3 regions of the Stenotrophomonas bentonitica genome follow, and region 3 is predicted to be linked to each of the others. Evidence: predicted binding sites of a transcription regulator. Region 3 holds the regulator's gene; each other region holds the start of a gene.
What was found. Region 3 encodes FliA, which starts transcription of late flagellar genes. Its sites were predicted from a motif close to TAAAGTTTNNCNNNCNNNGGCCGATAA; they were not measured.

Region 1 (5,238 bases), 2.1 Mb from region 3:
CGGCGGCAATGCGGCCAAGGACTTCCCGTTCTGCGTGCCGATCTCCACCCAGTGCCTGCACGCCGCCGGCGCTGCACTGAAGTTCAAGCTCAACCACGAGAAGCAGATCGCCGTGGCCGTCTGCGGCGACGGCGGCAGCTCCAAGACCGACTTCTACGCTGCGCTGAACTCGGCCGGTGCCTACAAGCTGCCGCTGATCCTGTGCATCGTGAACAACGGCTGGGCGATCTCGGTGCCGCGTTCGGCCCAGACCGGCGCGGAAACGCTGGCCCAGAAGGGCCTGGCCGGTGGCCTGCACTGCCTGCAGGTGGACGGCAACGACCTGATCGCGGTGATGGCCGCCATGCTGCAGGCGCGTGAGCGCGCGCTGGCCGGCGACGGTGGCACCGTGCTGGAACTGATGACCTACCGCCTGTCCGACCACACCACCGCCGATGACGCGCGCCGCTACCGCGGCGATGCCGAGGTGAAGGACGCCTGGCAGCGCGAACCGATGCTGCGCCTGCGCAAGTACCTGATCGGTGCCGGCGTGTGGAGCGAGGAAGAAGAGCAGGCGTGGACCGTCGAGTGCGGCAATCGCGTGGACGAGGAAGTGAACCTGTACCTCAACACCCCGGTGCAGCCGGTCGAGGCGATGTTCGATTTCCTGTATGCCGATCCGCCGCAGGACCTGCTGGCCCAGCGCGCACAGGCGATTGCCCTGGAGCAGCGCCATGGATGAGATCAAGAACGGCGCCTCCGGCGCGCAGACCAACGCCGCCGACAGCGCCGCCGTCGCGCGCGGAGAAGAGACGATGACCAGCACCCCCATCACCCTCATCGAAGCCATCACCCAGGCCCTGGCCTGGGAGCTTGAGCACGACAAGTCGGTGCTGGTGCTCGGCGAGGACGTCGGCGTCAACGGCGGCGTGTTCCGCGCCACCGCCGGCCTGCAGCAGCGCTTCGGCGCCGACCGCATCCTGGACACCCCGCTGGATGAAACCACCATTGCCGGCCTGACCATCGGCCTGGCCGCACAGGGCATGAAGCCGGTCGCAGAAGCCCAGTTCGACGGCTTCATGTACCCGATGGTGGACCACATCGTCTGCCACGCCGCGCGCCTGCGTTACCGGACCCGTGGCCGCCTGCACTGCCCGATGGTGCTGCGCGTGCCGTGGGGCGGCGGCATCCGTGCGCCGGAACACCACAGCGAAGCCAACGAAGCGATCTTCACCAACGTGCCGGGCCTGCGCGTGGTGCTGCCGTCTTCGCCGCAGCGCGCCTACGGTCTGCTGCTGGCCGCGATCCGTGAACCGGATCCGGTGATCTACATGGAACCCAAGCGCATCTACCGCCAGTACAAGGAAGTGGTGGTCAACGACGGCGAAGCGCTGCCGCTGGACGTGTGCTTCGTGCTGCGCGACGGCACCGACGTGACCGTGGTGACCTGGGGCGCGCAGGTGAAGGAAGCGCTGGAAGCGGCCGACAAGCTGGCCGGCGAAGGCATCAGTGCCGAAGTGATCGACGTGGCCACGCTGCGTCCGCTCGACTTCGCCACCATCGCCGAGTCGGTGGCCAAGACCGGCCGCTGCGTGATCGTGCAGGAAGCCCCGAAGACCGCGGGCTTCGGCGCTGAAATCGCCGCGCGCCTGGCCGAGGAATCGCTGTACGACCTGCTCGCACCGGTCGAACGCGTCACCGGCTACGACACCCACATTCCGCTGTTCCGCCTGGAAATGAAGTACCTGCCGAGCGTGGACCGGATCGTCAGCGCGGCCAAACGCGCGGTGGCGGCAGGCTGACATGCGGGCCCGTCTCCTAGGCCCGTACCGCAGCCAGTACCCCAACCCGCTCCGGTTCCGCACCGGCCAGATCGTCGAACTGGGTGTTCGTGACGAGGAATGGCCGGCGTTTGCCTGGGTACGCACCGATGACGGGCGTGCCGGCTGGGCACCGGTGGCGTGGTTGCAGCGGTTGGACGACGGTCGCGCAGAGGCCCTGCGCGACTACGACGCCCGCGAACTGGACGTGGACAGCGGCGAAATGGTCAAACTGCATCATGAACACGGCGGCTGGTGGTGGTCCGAACGCGCGAACGGCGCGACGGGCTGGCTGCCGGCCCGCGATCTCGAACTGCTGGAAGAGAACTGCACATGAGTGAGAACAAGAATTTCCACCTGCCCGACCTCGGCGAAGGCCTGCCGGACGCCACCATCGTCGAGTGGTTCGTCAAGGAAGGCGACGTGATCAAGCTGGACGAGCCGCTGGTCTCGATGGAGACCGCCAAGGCCGTGGTTGAAGTGCCCTCGCCGTTCTCCGGCAAGGTACTGAAGCTGGCCGGCGGTGCCGGCGACATCATTCCCACCGGCAGCGTGCTGGCCCAGTTCGAACTGGACCCGAACCTGCCGCAGCGCGCCGATGGCCAGGACACCGGCCACAGCCACGGCCACGCGGCCGCGGCGCCGACCCCGAGTACCGGCCAGACTGCTCCGGCCCAGCCGGCCAAGGTGGTGGCTTCGGACGACGGCGGCGAGATCGCCAAGCCGGGCGCCGAGCGCGAAGACGAAGGCACCGTGGTCGGTGCGATGCAGAGCTCCAATGCCGTGCATGCCGAACAGGCTGTGGCGGTAGGCGGGGTCAAGGCCGTGCCGGCGGTGCGCGCCACCGCGCGCAAGCTGGGCGTGGACCTGACCCGCGTGCGCGCCACCGGCGCCGACGGCGCGGTGACCATGGCCGACGTCAAGCAGGCCGCTGCCGATGGCAGCGCCAAGGTCGGTGCCGCACCGGCGCCTGCCGCGGCTGCCCCGGTGGCGGCTGCCGCGCCGGTCGCACGCGCCGCTGAAGCCCGCGCACCGTTGTCGGCCGCCGGCAAGCCGATGCGCACCCAGCCGCCGGGCGTGGTCGCCAAGGGCCAGCCGGAACAGCTGAAGGGCGTGCGCCGCAACATGGCGCGGGTGATGGCCGACGCGCACAGCAAGGTCGTGCCGACCACGCTGAACGACGACGCCGACATCCATGCCTGGGCCCCGGGCAACGACATGACCGCCCGCCTGGTGCGTGCGATCGTGGTCGGTTGCCAGAAGGTCCCGGCGCTGAATGCCTGGTTCGACGGCGACGCCCTGACCCGCACCCTGCACGCGCACGTGGACGTGGGCATCGCGGTGGACACCGACGACGGCCTGTTCGTACCGGCCCTGCGCAACGCCGACGTGCTGGATGCACGCGGCATCCGCGAAGGCGTGAACCGCCTGCGTGAGCAGGTCGAAGCGCGCTCGATCGCGGCCTCGGAGCTGAGCGGCTATACCATTTCGCTCTCCAACTTCGGCATGTTCGCCGGCCGCTATGCCACCCCGGTGGTGGTACCGCCGTGCGTGGCCATCGTCGCCGCCGGCCGTGCCCGCCACCAGATGACCCCGGTCATGGGCGGCGTGGAAGCGCACAAGGTGATCCCGCTGTCGGTCACGTTCGACCACCGCGCCGCCACCGGTGGCGAAGCCGCCCGCTTCCTGCGCGCGATGCTGGACGACCTGGCCCTGGCCAACTGACCGGCGCCAGGTGAGGAAGTGACGACGGCCACCGCAGGGTGGCCGTCGTCGTTTGAGGGGGTTCAAGCCGGGCCCCGCCGCGCCGATACTGTTCCAACCTCACCCTGTCCCAAGACCGCCGCATGAAGGACCCGCAGGACGCCCTCCCCAGCCCCGGCCCCGGCACTGCCGTGGGGCGGCTGCTGTCGCGCCGCCTGGGCGCGGCCAAGGCGGCCGGGGACACGGTGGAGACGCCTGTCACCACGGGCGGCAGCAGCGCCCAGCTGCAACGCCTGTTCGCCGGCGCCGAGCAGCCCGAGCCGCTGCTGGCGGCGTTCGCCGAAGGCATGGCCACGCTGCCCGGTGAGCTGGGCGACATGGGCCAGCGCCTGCAGTCGGCCCAGCGCAGCGCCGACTGGGTCAGCTACGGCCGCGCCATGCGCCAGCTGATCGACAAGTACATCCGCACCATCGAGCAGGACAGCCCTGACGGCCCGCCCGACAGCCTGCGCCTGCGCGAGCTGCTGCGCATGACCCTGGGCGTGACCGTGGCCAGCCTGCTGCAGAACATGCCCGAGCTGAAGGATGAGCCGGTGCAGCTGGCCGCCGAGCTGCGCCACTGGCACCCCGGCCAGCCGCTGCAGCCACTGGAACTGCGCCTGCGCGAGCTCACCCACCAGATCGGCGTGCGCAGCGACGGTTGGCAGGAACAGCAGGAACTGCTGCTGAGCCTGTTCGACCTGCTGCTGGACAACATCGGCGAACTGCTCGACGACAGCAGCTGGCTGCATGGCCAGCTGCATGCCGTGCGTGCGCTGATCGGCGGCCCGCTGGACCGCGACTCGGTCGAGCAGGCGCGCTCCAACCTGCGCGAAGTGATCTACAAGCAGGGCCTGCTCAAGCAGGGCATCGTCGACTCCAAGGCCGCCATGAAGAGCCTGATGGGCGACTTCATCGAACAGCTGGACGGCATGGCGGTCAGCACCGGCGAGTACCACGACCGCATCAGCAGCTATGCGCTGGCGTTGAAGGAGGCGCGCAGCATCGCCGACCTCAACCAGCTGCTGCAGGACGTACTGCAGGACACCGGCCGCGTGCAGGAGCAGGCGCTGCAGGCGCGCGACCACCTGGGCAACGCGCGTCGCGACGTGGAACAGGCCGAAGCGCGCATTGCCGAGCTCGAACAGGAACTGCGCGACGTCTCCGGGCTGGTGCGTACCGACCCGCTGACGGGGGCATTGAACCGGCGCGGCTTCGACGAGCTGCTGGAGCGCGAACTGGCCCGCGCCGAACGCCACGGCCACCCGCTTGCGCTGGCGCTGCTGGACCTGGACGACTTCCATCAGACCAACAGCGACCACGGCCATCCCGGCGGCGACGCGATCCTGCGCCACCTGGTCACCGTGTGCCAGCTGCTGCTGCGCAGCTCGGACACCATCGCGCGCATCGGTGGCGATGAATTCGTACTGCTGATGCCGGAAACCCCGGGCGCCGACAGCATGTCCACTTTGCAGCGGCTGCAGCGCTCGCTGGCGCAGCGGCCATTGCAGCTGGACGGCCAGCGCGTACCGGTACATTTCAGCGCCGGCCTGAGCCAGTGGCAGCCCGGTGAAAGTGCCGACGCGCTGCTGAAGCGGGCCGATGCGGCGTTGTATGCCGCCAAGCGCGTAGGCAAGAACCGCGTACAAGCCGGCTGACGGCCGGCTGCGGTAGAGCCACGCCCTGCGTGGCTACG
Region 2 (5,238 bases), 1.9 Mb from region 3:
GAGTACAGCATGCGCAGCAGGCTGGACAGCGTGGTCACGCTGCCCACGCTGGACCGCACGCTGGCGGTGCCGCGCTGCTGCTGCAGCGCCACCGCCGGGGGCAGGCCTTCGATCGCGTCCACGTCGGGCACGCCGACCTGGTCGATCAACCGCCGCGCGTACGGCGACAGCGACTCCAGGTAGCGCCGCTGCGCCTCGGCGTACAGCGTGCCGAAGGCCAGCGACGACTTGCCGGAACCGGAGATGCCGGAGAACACCACCAGCGCATCGCGTGGAATGTCCACGTCGACGTTCTTCAGGTTGTGTTCGCGGGCACCGCGAACGCGCACGAATGCGTCAGCGGCAGCGCGGGGTGGAACGGGCTTCTTTCGGGTGCTCATGCATCCAGCATACCCACCGCGCGCATGCGCCTGGTGACGGGCGCCGCCGGCCGTTCCAGCACGAACGCGGCCACCGCTTCGGACAACTGCCCGGCCTGCCGCTGCATGGCCTGCGCCGATGCACTGGCCTCCTCCACCATCGCGGCATTCTGCTGGGTACTGCCGTCCATCTGCAGCAGGGTCTTGCCAACCTGCTCGATCCCCTCGCTCTGCTGCTGGGAGGCGGCGGAAATGCTGGCGGTGATCGCAGTGACCTGCTCCACGCTGCTGACGATGCGGGTCATGGTCGCACCGGCCTGGTCGACCTGGCGGGTGCCCGCATTCACGTTATCCACCGACGCTTCGATCAGGGTCTTGATCTGGCGCGCGGCGTCGGCACTGCGCTGCGCCAGCAGCCGCACTTCGCCGGCCACCACTGCGAAGCTGCGCCCCTGTTCACCGGCACGTGCGGCTTCCACCGCCGCGTTGAGCGCCAGGATGTTGGTCTGGAAGGCAATGCCATCGATCACCCCGGTGATGTCGCCGATCCGGCGCGACGAGGCGGCGATGTCGTGCATGGTCGCCACCACCTGCGCGACCGCGCTGCCGCCTTCCACTGCGATGTCCGCGGCGCCCACCGCAAGCCGGTTGGCCTGCAGCGCGGAATCGGCGTTCTGGCGCACGGTGGCGGTGAGTTCTTCCATCGACGAGGCGGTCTCTTCCAGGTGCGCAGCCTGGCGCTCGGTACGCTCGGCCAGGTCGCGGTTGCCCGCGACGATCTCGTCGGCCGCGCCATGGATCGCGCCCGTGGCCTGCTGGATGCGCACCACGATGTCGGAAAGCTGCTGCACGCTGGCGTTGGCGTCGTCGCGCATCTGTGCGAACACGCCCTGGAAGTCGCCCTGCATGCGCAGGCCGAGGTCGCCACGCGCGAGCCCCGACAGCAGCGCCTGCAGCCCGGCCAGGTTGCCCTGGAAGGTGTCCAGCAGCCGGTTGATGCTGACCGCCAGGGTCAGCACGAAACCCTGCTTGTCATGCACCGCGATGCGCGCGTCCAGCTCGCCATGTGCGGCAGCGTCCACCAGCGCGGCCACCTCGGTTTCCACCGTGGTCTCCAGCGCGCGGCTGCGCCATTCCACCGCAGCGCCGAGCAGCTGGCCCTCGTCCAGGATCGGATTGAGCACCAGCTGGTAGCGGACACCGCCCTGCTCGACCTCATGGGCGCTGCCCTTGCCACGCTGCAGTTGCGCGGCCACGTTGCCGAACACCGGGTGCAGCCGATGCGCGGGCTCACCGCGCCACTGTTCCGGCGTGCAACCCAGTGCGCTGCACAGCGCGCGGTTGAGGAAGCCGATGCTGCCGTCCGGGTCGAGCACCATCAACCCGGTCTGGGCACTGTCCAGCGCCTGGCGGGCGCGGGTGTTGTCGCGCGCGGCCGCGCGCTCGGCCTCGATCCGGCTGCGCAGCCGGCCCTGCATGTGCAGCAGCCGCTGCGCCAGCTGCCCGAACTCGTCGTGCGGATTACGCACGAACAGCATCGTGTCCAGCCGGTCTTCGGCGATGTCTTCGGCGAAACGCAGGGTGTCGGCGATCGGGCGCTGCACCGCCTGCAGGGTGAGCAGCAGGGTGGCGACCAGCAGCAGTGCAACCAGCAGCAGGGTCACCGCGAACGCGACCGTCATGGTCCGTGCCTGGCTCTGCAGGCGACCGCGCGCCGCCTCCAGCGACGCGGCCTGCGCCTGCTGGACCTGTTCCAGGCTGGGCGCGATCTGCGCGGCGGTGTCGGCCAGCGATTGCGCCTCTATGTCCAGGCCGACCCGGGCGGCCGTGTAGCCCAGCAACGCACCCTGGTAGGCGTCCATCGCCGCGCGCAGCGCGTCCTGCGCGTCTGCACGCAGGCCCGGCGCGGCCACCGCCAGCTCGAAGGGAAGCTTGGCCTCGCTGGCCCGGTCGGTGTGGGCGGAATCGCCGGTAAGCAGCAGAAGCGCTTCCTGCCGACGGATCGTCTGCCATTGCGCGTCCAGCGCCGGGCGCTGCACCGTGGCCAGGGCATCCTCCATTGCAGTCGCGGCGGCCTCGACCTGCGCGCGCAGGTTCTCGTCGCCACGCCCCATTTCATCCACGCGTGCGTTCAGCGCGGTGATGCCGTCGGCAAACTCGGCGATGCGTGCGGCCAGTGCCTGCAACGCCTCCGCCTTGCCATTGCCTGCGGCGGCGCGCTGCAGTGCGGCCAGCGAATCCTGCAGTTCCTGCCGGGCCTGCTGCAGCGCCTGGCGGTCGGCGTCATCGAAGCTGGTCGCATAGCGGGTCTGCAGGCGGCGTGCGTCTGCGACCTGGGTGCCCAGGGCCGCTACCAGCCCGGTGACCTGCTGGTGCCTGTCGAACGTGTCGGCGGCACGCTCGCTGTTGTACCGTGTCCACGCGTATACGATGGCCACCAGCAACAGGCCCGATACGCAGGCGACCAGGCTGATCTTCAGCTTGCGCGCCACGCTCAGCCGGCGCAGTGCAACCAGCCCGTCGCGCAGCGCATGCCGGACAGGAACGGACTCACCGCGTCGGGTGAGGGACAACCAAAGGCGGCGGGGGAAGGCCGACATCGCGTACTCCAGGCGGAATGACGCATCGGTATCGGCCAGGTCTGGCGGAACTTTAGGGTTGTTGATGCAGAACCTTGAGCGCCGTCAAACTACGCAGCCGTTGTAACGTGCGTAGACGACGGGAAGATGACGAACCGAGCCCTTCAGCCGGATCAAGGCAACGGCAGGTGCACCAGCGGCAGCGGACCGCGCGTGTGGCTGTCCAGCCAGTCGGCGAAGCGGGTGCTGCCCAGCAGCGCGCCCGGTTCCGGAGTGAGGGTGGTGTCCTTCAGCCGGGCGCCGTAGTAGCGCGCATCGGGGTCTTCCACGACCGGGCGGTCGTCCTGGTTGAAGTACATCACCCACTCCACCAGCTCGAACAGGCGGTGGCACTCGGGACCGGCGATCTGCACCATGCGCCGGGTGGGCGCGGCCGTCGCCACCTGGGCCACCAGTGCTGCGAGATCGTCGGCGGCCACCGGCTGGACCTTGGCGGGCGACAGGTGCAGGGCCCGGCGCTGGGCCAACGGGGCTACCAGCTGGGCCATGAATTCATGGCATTGCGTCGCGCGCACCAGCGTGGAGCGCAGTGCGGATTGCCGTATCAGGCCTTCCTGCACCGCCTTGGCGCGGAAGTAGGGGCTGTCCTGCAGGTAGGGCGTACCAACGATGGAGAGGGCCACCAGATGGTGCACACCGGCGCGTTCGCAAGCCGCCAACAGCTGGGTGGTGGCCCGCTGGAAGAAGTCGCCGACCTGCGGGGCGTCGAAGATCGGCGCATTGGCGGCGTCCACCACGACCTGCGCACCCTGCAGTGCGGCGGCCAGTCCCTCGCCGGTCACCACGTCCACGCCGGTGCGGCGCGACGCGGCCAACGCTTGATGTCCCTGGGCGGCCAGATGTTCCACCACCCGGCTGCCGATCAGCCCGTGGCCCCCGATGACGACGATCTTCATGTACGCGGTCCTTGTGGGTTACATCACGATGGCGCTGGCCGGTGCCTGCTGCACCGGGACATCGCGCTCATCCAGCATCTGCCGCAGGTCGCTTTCCACCGTGCTGCACAGCTGCGAGATCGGAATGTCGTTTGCACCGCCCTCGAACGGGTTGGCACTGTTCTCACCGACCTGGTCCAGCGCGGCGTACATCCACGACACCAGCGCGCCCAGCGGGATCGCCAGCCACACCATGTGCCCGGCCATCGCACCGCCTACGGTGTCGTTCATCGGCGCTATCAGGTCGATCATTCCCAGCGGCAGCAGCAGGCACAGGATGCGCACGAAGATCACGTTGATCACCGCGTACTGGCGTGGGTACGGGTAGTTCTTGATGCGCTCGCTGCGCGATTGCTGGTCGTGCAGGTCACGCAGCACGCGCTGCAGCTCTGCGAAGCTGGCCTGCGAAATCTGTCCGTCGTCGAGCAGTTGGCGCAGCGCGGCGCCCTGCAGCGACAGCGCCTCAGTGGCCCTGCTGGTCGCGCCCAGGATGCGCGCGCGCTCGTCCGGGGTCACGTACTTGGTCAATTCCGCGTCCAGCGTGCGTGCCTTTTCCGGCACATCGTAATGCTTGCGATACTCCATGTTCGGCGTCAGCTTCTGGGTTTCCCACGGCTTGCTCTCGCGCATCTGGTAGCGCAGCGCGGTCAGCCAGGCCAGGTGCCGGTACACCAGTCGCCGGGTGTGTTCGGGATGGGCCACGTAGTCGCGGCTCATCGTGCCCCACAGGCGGCTTGCCGCGGTGATCGAAGCCCATACCTGCTGTGCTTCCCATAACCGGTTGTAGGTCTGTGTGTTCTTGAAACCGGCAATCAGCGCCACGCTGGTGCCGAGCATGAAGATCACATTCCACGGCAGGGTCAGCCAGTGCAGGCCGACGACCTGGTACAGCGCCACCAGCGCTGCATTCCAAAGGATCAGCAGGTACAGCGGGCGACGGGTCCAGACCAGGAATTCGGTAAGGGTGTATGAACGACCGGCGTGCATGAGGGTTCTCTCCAGTAGGGGAAGCGGCGCTCATGGCGCTGCGGTGGGCACCACGCTCACCACGTGGGTGATGCCGTTGCGGAACATCTTTGCGTAGGGGCAGACGCGTTCGGTGTTGCGGACCAGCTCGGCGGCCACGCTGCATTCCAGCCCGGGCAGGTAGGCCTCCACCTCGGCCGACAGCAGGTACAGCCCGTCGATCGGGTCACGCGAGAAGGTCACCGCCACTTCAATACATGCATCCAACAGCACCAGTCCGGCGCGGCTGGCGAGCAGGCTCATGGCGCCGTGGAAACACGCGGCGTATCCGGCCGCCAG
Region 3 (5,238 bases):
GGGAACCCCGGACCGTGCAGACCACCGACAACCAGAGCCTCCCTTCCGCCCCCCAGCCCCAGTCCCGGTACCACAGCATGAAAATCAAACGCTTCGTCGCTCCCGATATGCGCTCGGCCATGAACCTGGTGCGCAAGGAACACGGTCCCGATGCGGTGATCCTGTCCAATCGCCGGATCGAGGAAGGCGTTGAGATCGTGGCCGCGGCGAACTATGACGAAGGCGCGGTGCAGCGCGCACTGGAAGCCGCGCGCAAGGACGTCGCCCCGCCGCCGCCGGCCCCGCGCCCGCGCAACGCCGCCGACGCGGTGATCGCCGCCGTCACCCGCCGCAAGGCCCCGGTGGCCGCGCCGGAACCGGTGGCCGCCACCACCTCGGCCGTCGCCGCGCTGGCCCGCGCCGCCGTCGGCGCCACCGGTCGCACCCTGGACACCGCCAACGAAATCGTGCCGCCGCCGGGCAGCCCCGGTTTCGCCGCGACCCTGGCCCGCGCTGCGGTTGCACCGAGCCGCACCCTGGACGTGCTGCCGGAACAGATCTTCGCGCCGTTCAATGTCGAACAGGCCGCCGCCCACGCTGCCCACTCCGACGCTGCTCTCGCTGCCCGCCCCGAAGTAGCGCCGGGCTCTGCCCGGCCAATGATCGAAGACGCACCCTCCCCGGTCCGCGCCACCCCGGCCCCGTCCAACCGCGCCCGCTTCATCATCGACCCGCCGCAGGACGACGCCCCGCTGTTCGAAATGCACGCCCCGCCCGGCCGCAGCGTGCCGCCGCAGCTGCCGCAGATGCCGGCGCAGCAGATGCAGCGCGCCGCGTTCGACGCGCCGATCGCCCCGCTGTGGGAAACCGTGCCGGTGGTCCCGGCAGCGGCCAGCGAACGCTTCGACATCGATGATTCGGCCGTGTTCGTGCCGCCGGCACCGATGGCGATGATCGAGACCGCTCCGGTTGCGCCGGTCGCACCGGTCGTCCCGGCCGCGCCGATGATGATCGCCGCCCCGGCACTGCCGCCGATGCAGGCCGCCAACGAACCGACGGCCCCCGCCGAAGTCGCCGAAGCCGTCGTGGCGCCCGCCCCGGAACCGGCTGCCGCTGCACCGGCTGACGCCCCGGCGCCGGCGCCGGTCACCCTGGTCCGCGACGACGAGGAACTGCGCCAGCTGCGCCATGAAGTGGCCGGCATGCGCCACGTGATCGAGCGCGAAATGAACCGGTTCACCGACGAACGCCTGCGCGGCTCGCCGGTGCGTGCCGCCGCGCTCGACCTGATGGACGAGTACGGCTTCGACGCCGGCATCTGCCGCGACGTCGCCCTGCAGATCCCGCTCGACACCGAAGCCCACCGTGGCCGCGGCCTGATGCTGGGCCTGCTCTCCAAGAAGCTGCCGATCGCCCCGGTCGACCCGCTCGAGGCCGGCGGCGTGATCGCCCTGGTCGGCCCGACCGGTGCCGGCAAGACCACCACCATCGCCAAGCTGGCCTCGCGCTTCGCCGAAGCGCATGCCGCCCGCGACGTGGCCCTGGTCACCACCGACACCGCCCGCATCGGCGCCCGCGAACAGCTGTACGGCTTCGGCCGCCAGCTCGGCATCGCGGTCCACGAAGCCAACAGCGGCAGCGACCTGGCCCAGCTGCTGGAGCGCCTGAAGGACTACAAGCTGGTGCTGATCGACACCGCCGGGCTGGGCCCGCGCGACCGCGCCCTGGCCGCGCAGCTGCAGTGGCTGCGCGCCTCCGAGCAGATCCGCACCCTGCTGGTGCTGCCGGCCAACACCAGCTTCGGCGACATGGACGAAGTGGTCCGCCGCTTCAGCGCCGCCAACCCGCAGGGCGTGGTGCTGAGCAAGCTGGACGAGACCGGCCGCTTCGGTACCGCCCTGTCGGTGGCGGTCGACCACCGCCTGCCGATCACCTGGGTCACCGACGGCCAGGACGTTCCCGAAGACCTGCACCGGGCCAGTGCCGCCAATCTTGTACTTCGCCTTGAAGATTTGCGCCGCGCGGCCGATATGCCCTGCAACCCGGAGTTGAACCATGCCGTCGCGTGAGTACGAAAACCTGACCAGGACCTTCCCGCTGTCGGCTACCCGCAGCCAGCCGCTGGGCCCGGTGCGCACCATCGCCGTCACCGGCGGCAAGGGCGGCGTGGGCAAGACCAATGTCTCGGCCAACCTGGCCGTGGCGCTGGCCGGCATGGGCAAGCGCACGCTGCTGCTGGACGCCGACCTGGGCCTGGCCAACATCGACGTGATCCTGGGCCTGCAGCCCAAGCTGACCCTGGCCGACCTGGTCGCCGGGCGCTGCACGCTGGACGAGGTGATCCTGGAAGGCCCCAACGGCGTGCTGGTGGTCCCGGCCGCGTCCGGTCGCCGGCACATGGCCGAACTGCAGCCGGCCGAGCACGTGGGCCTGGTCAACGTGTTCTCCGAACTGGAACGCGAACTGGACTTCATGGTGGTCGACACCGCCGCCGGCATCACCGACGGCGTGCTGACCTTCTGCCAGGCCGCGCAGGACACCGTGGTGGTGGTCTGTGACGAACCGGCCTCGATCACCGACGCCTACGCACTGATCAAGGTGCTCTCGCGCGAGCGCGGCGTGGACCGCATCCAGGTCGTGGCCAACATGGTGCGCGACCCGAATGAGGGCCGCGTGCTGTACGAAAAGCTGAGCCGGGTCTGCGAGAAGTTCCTGGCCGACGTCTCGCTCAACTACCTGGGCTGCGTGCCGCAGGACGACTGGCTGCGCCTGTCGGTGCAGCGCCAGCAGCCGGTGGTGAAGGCCTACCCGTCCAGCCCGGCCGCGCAGGCGATGGCCGAGATCGCCCGCCGCACCGCCCGCTGGCAGGCCCCCACCGAACCGCGTGGCGGGGTCGAGTTCTTCCTGGAACGCATCCTCAAGCAACGCGGGGTGGCCGCATGAAAGGCGCCGCACACTACAAGGAGGTGCAACGCGCCGCCGCCAACGAGTGCATTGCCCAGCACTCGGACCTGGTCCGGCGCATTGCCCACCACCTGGCCGCGCGCCTGCCGGCCAGCGTTGAAGTGGACGACCTGATCCAGGCCGGCATGATGGGCCTGATCGAGGCCTCGCGCAGCTACGACGCCGACCAGGGCGCCTCGTTCGAAACCTACGCCTCGATCCGCATCCGCGGGTCGATGATCGACGAGATCCGCCGTGGCGACTGGGTGCCGCGTTCGGTGCACCGCCGTGCGCGCGACGCCGCCTCCACCATCCGCCGCCTGGAGCAGAGCACCGGCCGCGCAGCCAGCGCCACCGAAGTGGCCGCCGCGATGGACATGCCGCTGCCGGATTACCTGCGCCTGATGGAAGACGCCGCGCGCGGCCAGGTGCTGAGCCTGGAGTCGCGGATCGAAGACCAGGGCGAGCTGGACACCGTGGCCCAGGGCGGCCCGACCCCGCAGCAGGTGCTGGAGCGCGGCGAGTTCGGCCGCGAGCTGGGCAACGCGATCGGCCTGCTGCCCGAGCGCGAACAGCTGGTGCTGTCGCTGTACTACGAGCAGGAACTGAACCTGAAAGAGATCGGCGCGGTGCTCGGGGTCAGCGAGTCGCGCGTCTGCCAGATCCATGGCCAGGCAGTGCTGCGCCTGCGTGGCCGACTGAAGATCTTCGAGGCGGCCGACGCCGGCCTCGAGAACAACTGAGACCGAGGAAAGTGCTTTGAACAAGAACATGCGTATCCTGATCGTCGACGACTTCTCGACCATGCGTCGTATCGTCAAGAACCTGCTGGGCGATCTGGGCTTCACCAATACGGCCGAAGCCGAGGACGGGCATGCCGCGCTGGCCCTGCTGCAGAGCCAGCCGTTCGATTTCGTGGTCACCGACTGGAACATGCCGGTGATGACCGGCATCGACCTGCTCAAGGCGATCCGCGCCGACGCCAAGCTCAAGACCCTGCCGGTGCTGATGGTCACCGCCGAAGCCAAGCGCGAGCAGATCATCGAAGCCGCGCAGTCCGGCGTGAACGGCTACATCATCAAGCCGTTCACCGCACAGACCCTGGAAGAAAAGCTCGGCAAGATCTTCGAGCGCCTGGCGGCGAGCGCCTGATGGAAACCCTTCGCGACAAATCGGCGCTGGTGCAGCGCCTGCAGGACGCCCTTGCCGCGCTGGAAAGTGGCGACGAAGCCGGCTGGCGCCGGGAAATCGACGCCCTGGCCGCGCTGCGCACCCAGCCGATGATGGCCGGTCTGAACCGGCTGGCCCGCGAACTGGGCCAGGCACTGGGCGAACTGCCCACCCTGCCCAGCGAAGCCGGCGAGCTGGACGACGCCTGCGCGCGCCTGGACCACGTGGTGGCGATGACCGAACAGGCCACCCACCGCACCCTGGACCTGGCCGAAGAATGCCGGGCGCTGACCGAGCAGCTGCGCGCCAACGGGCTGAGCCCGGACCAGGACGTGCAGCTGGAACGGATCCGCCACAACCTCACCGAGATCGCGCTCACCCAGAGCTACCAGGATCTCACCGGGCAGATCATCCGCCGCGTGGTCGGCATCGTGCGCCGCGTGCACGAAGGCTTCGGCGCGCTCGGCCTGCCGCCGCCGGACGAGACCACCAGCAAGCGCGACAACGGCCTGGCCGGCCCGGCCGTGACCGGGTTGGACCGCCACCAGGTGTCGCAGGTCGACGCCGACGACCTGCTTTCCGATTTGGGGCTTTGAAAACATGAGTGCTGTTCCAGACGACATTGCCGCCGACTTCATCCTCGAGGCCCAGGAAATCCTGGATCGCCTCGGCGAACAGCTGGTGTCGCTGGAGCAGTCGCCCCAGGACAGCGACCAGCTCAACGCGGTGTTCCGCGGCTTCCACACGCTCAAGGGCGGTGCCGGCTTCCTCGGCATCCAGGCGATGGTGGAACTGTGCCACGCCGCGGAAGAGACCCTGGGCATGGCCCGCTCCGGGCAGGCGGTGCTGCAGGCGCACCACTTCGATGCCGGCCAGCAGTCGCTGGACTACCTGCAGTCGATGCTGGATTCGGTGTCGGCCGGTACCGAGCCGGGCTATGCGCCGCCGGAATTGATCTCGCAGTTCGACGTCAACGGTCCGGCCGTGCCTGCGCCGGTGGCGGCCGCGGTGCCGGCCAACGGTGACCTGATCACCGACGACGAGTTCGAAGCGCTGCTGGACACCCTGCACGGTGGCGCCGCGCCGACCGCCGTGACGCCCACGAAAAAGGTCGACGACGGACTGATCGGCGAAGACGAATTCGAA

Region 1: the regulator FliA is predicted to act here: its motif matches at 3,587-3,613, upstream of HGB51_RS09945 (GGDEF domain-containing protein).
Region 2: the regulator FliA is predicted to act here: its motif matches at 2,988-3,014, upstream of HGB51_RS08745 (methyl-accepting chemotaxis protein).

What each region holds. Positions count from the first base shown of each region.
Region 1 is NZ_JAAZUH010000001.1:2,237,522-2,242,759, forward strand. Features, by position in the region: gene pdhA (pyruvate dehydrogenase (acetyl-transferring) E1 component subunit alpha) at 1-721, shown strand, start outside; gene HGB51_RS09930 (alpha-ketoacid dehydrogenase subunit beta) at 714-1,781, shown strand; gene HGB51_RS09935 (SH3 domain-containing protein) at 1,783-2,136, shown strand; gene HGB51_RS09940 (dihydrolipoamide acetyltransferase family protein) at 2,133-3,524, shown strand; gene HGB51_RS09945 (GGDEF domain-containing protein) at 3,647-5,200, shown strand.
Region 2 is NZ_JAAZUH010000001.1:1,990,580-1,995,817, forward strand. Features, by position in the region: gene HGB51_RS08740 (excinuclease ABC subunit UvrA) at 1-380, opposite strand, end outside; gene HGB51_RS08745 (methyl-accepting chemotaxis protein) at 377-2,959, opposite strand; gene HGB51_RS08750 (SDR family oxidoreductase) at 3,112-3,894, opposite strand; gene HGB51_RS08755 (bestrophin family protein) at 3,913-4,920, opposite strand; gene HGB51_RS08760 (Ohr family peroxiredoxin) at 4,951-5,238, opposite strand, start outside.
Region 3 is NZ_JAAZUH010000001.1:139,307-144,544, reverse strand. Features, by position in the region: gene flhF (flagellar biosynthesis GTPase FlhF) at 78-2,048, shown strand; gene HGB51_RS00595 (MinD/ParA family ATP-binding protein) at 2,035-2,922, shown strand; gene HGB51_RS00590 (RNA polymerase sigma factor FliA) at 2,919-3,665, shown strand; gene cheY (chemotaxis response regulator CheY) at 3,682-4,074, shown strand; gene HGB51_RS00580 (protein phosphatase CheZ) at 4,074-4,688, shown strand; gene HGB51_RS00575 (chemotaxis protein CheA) at 4,693-5,238, shown strand, end outside.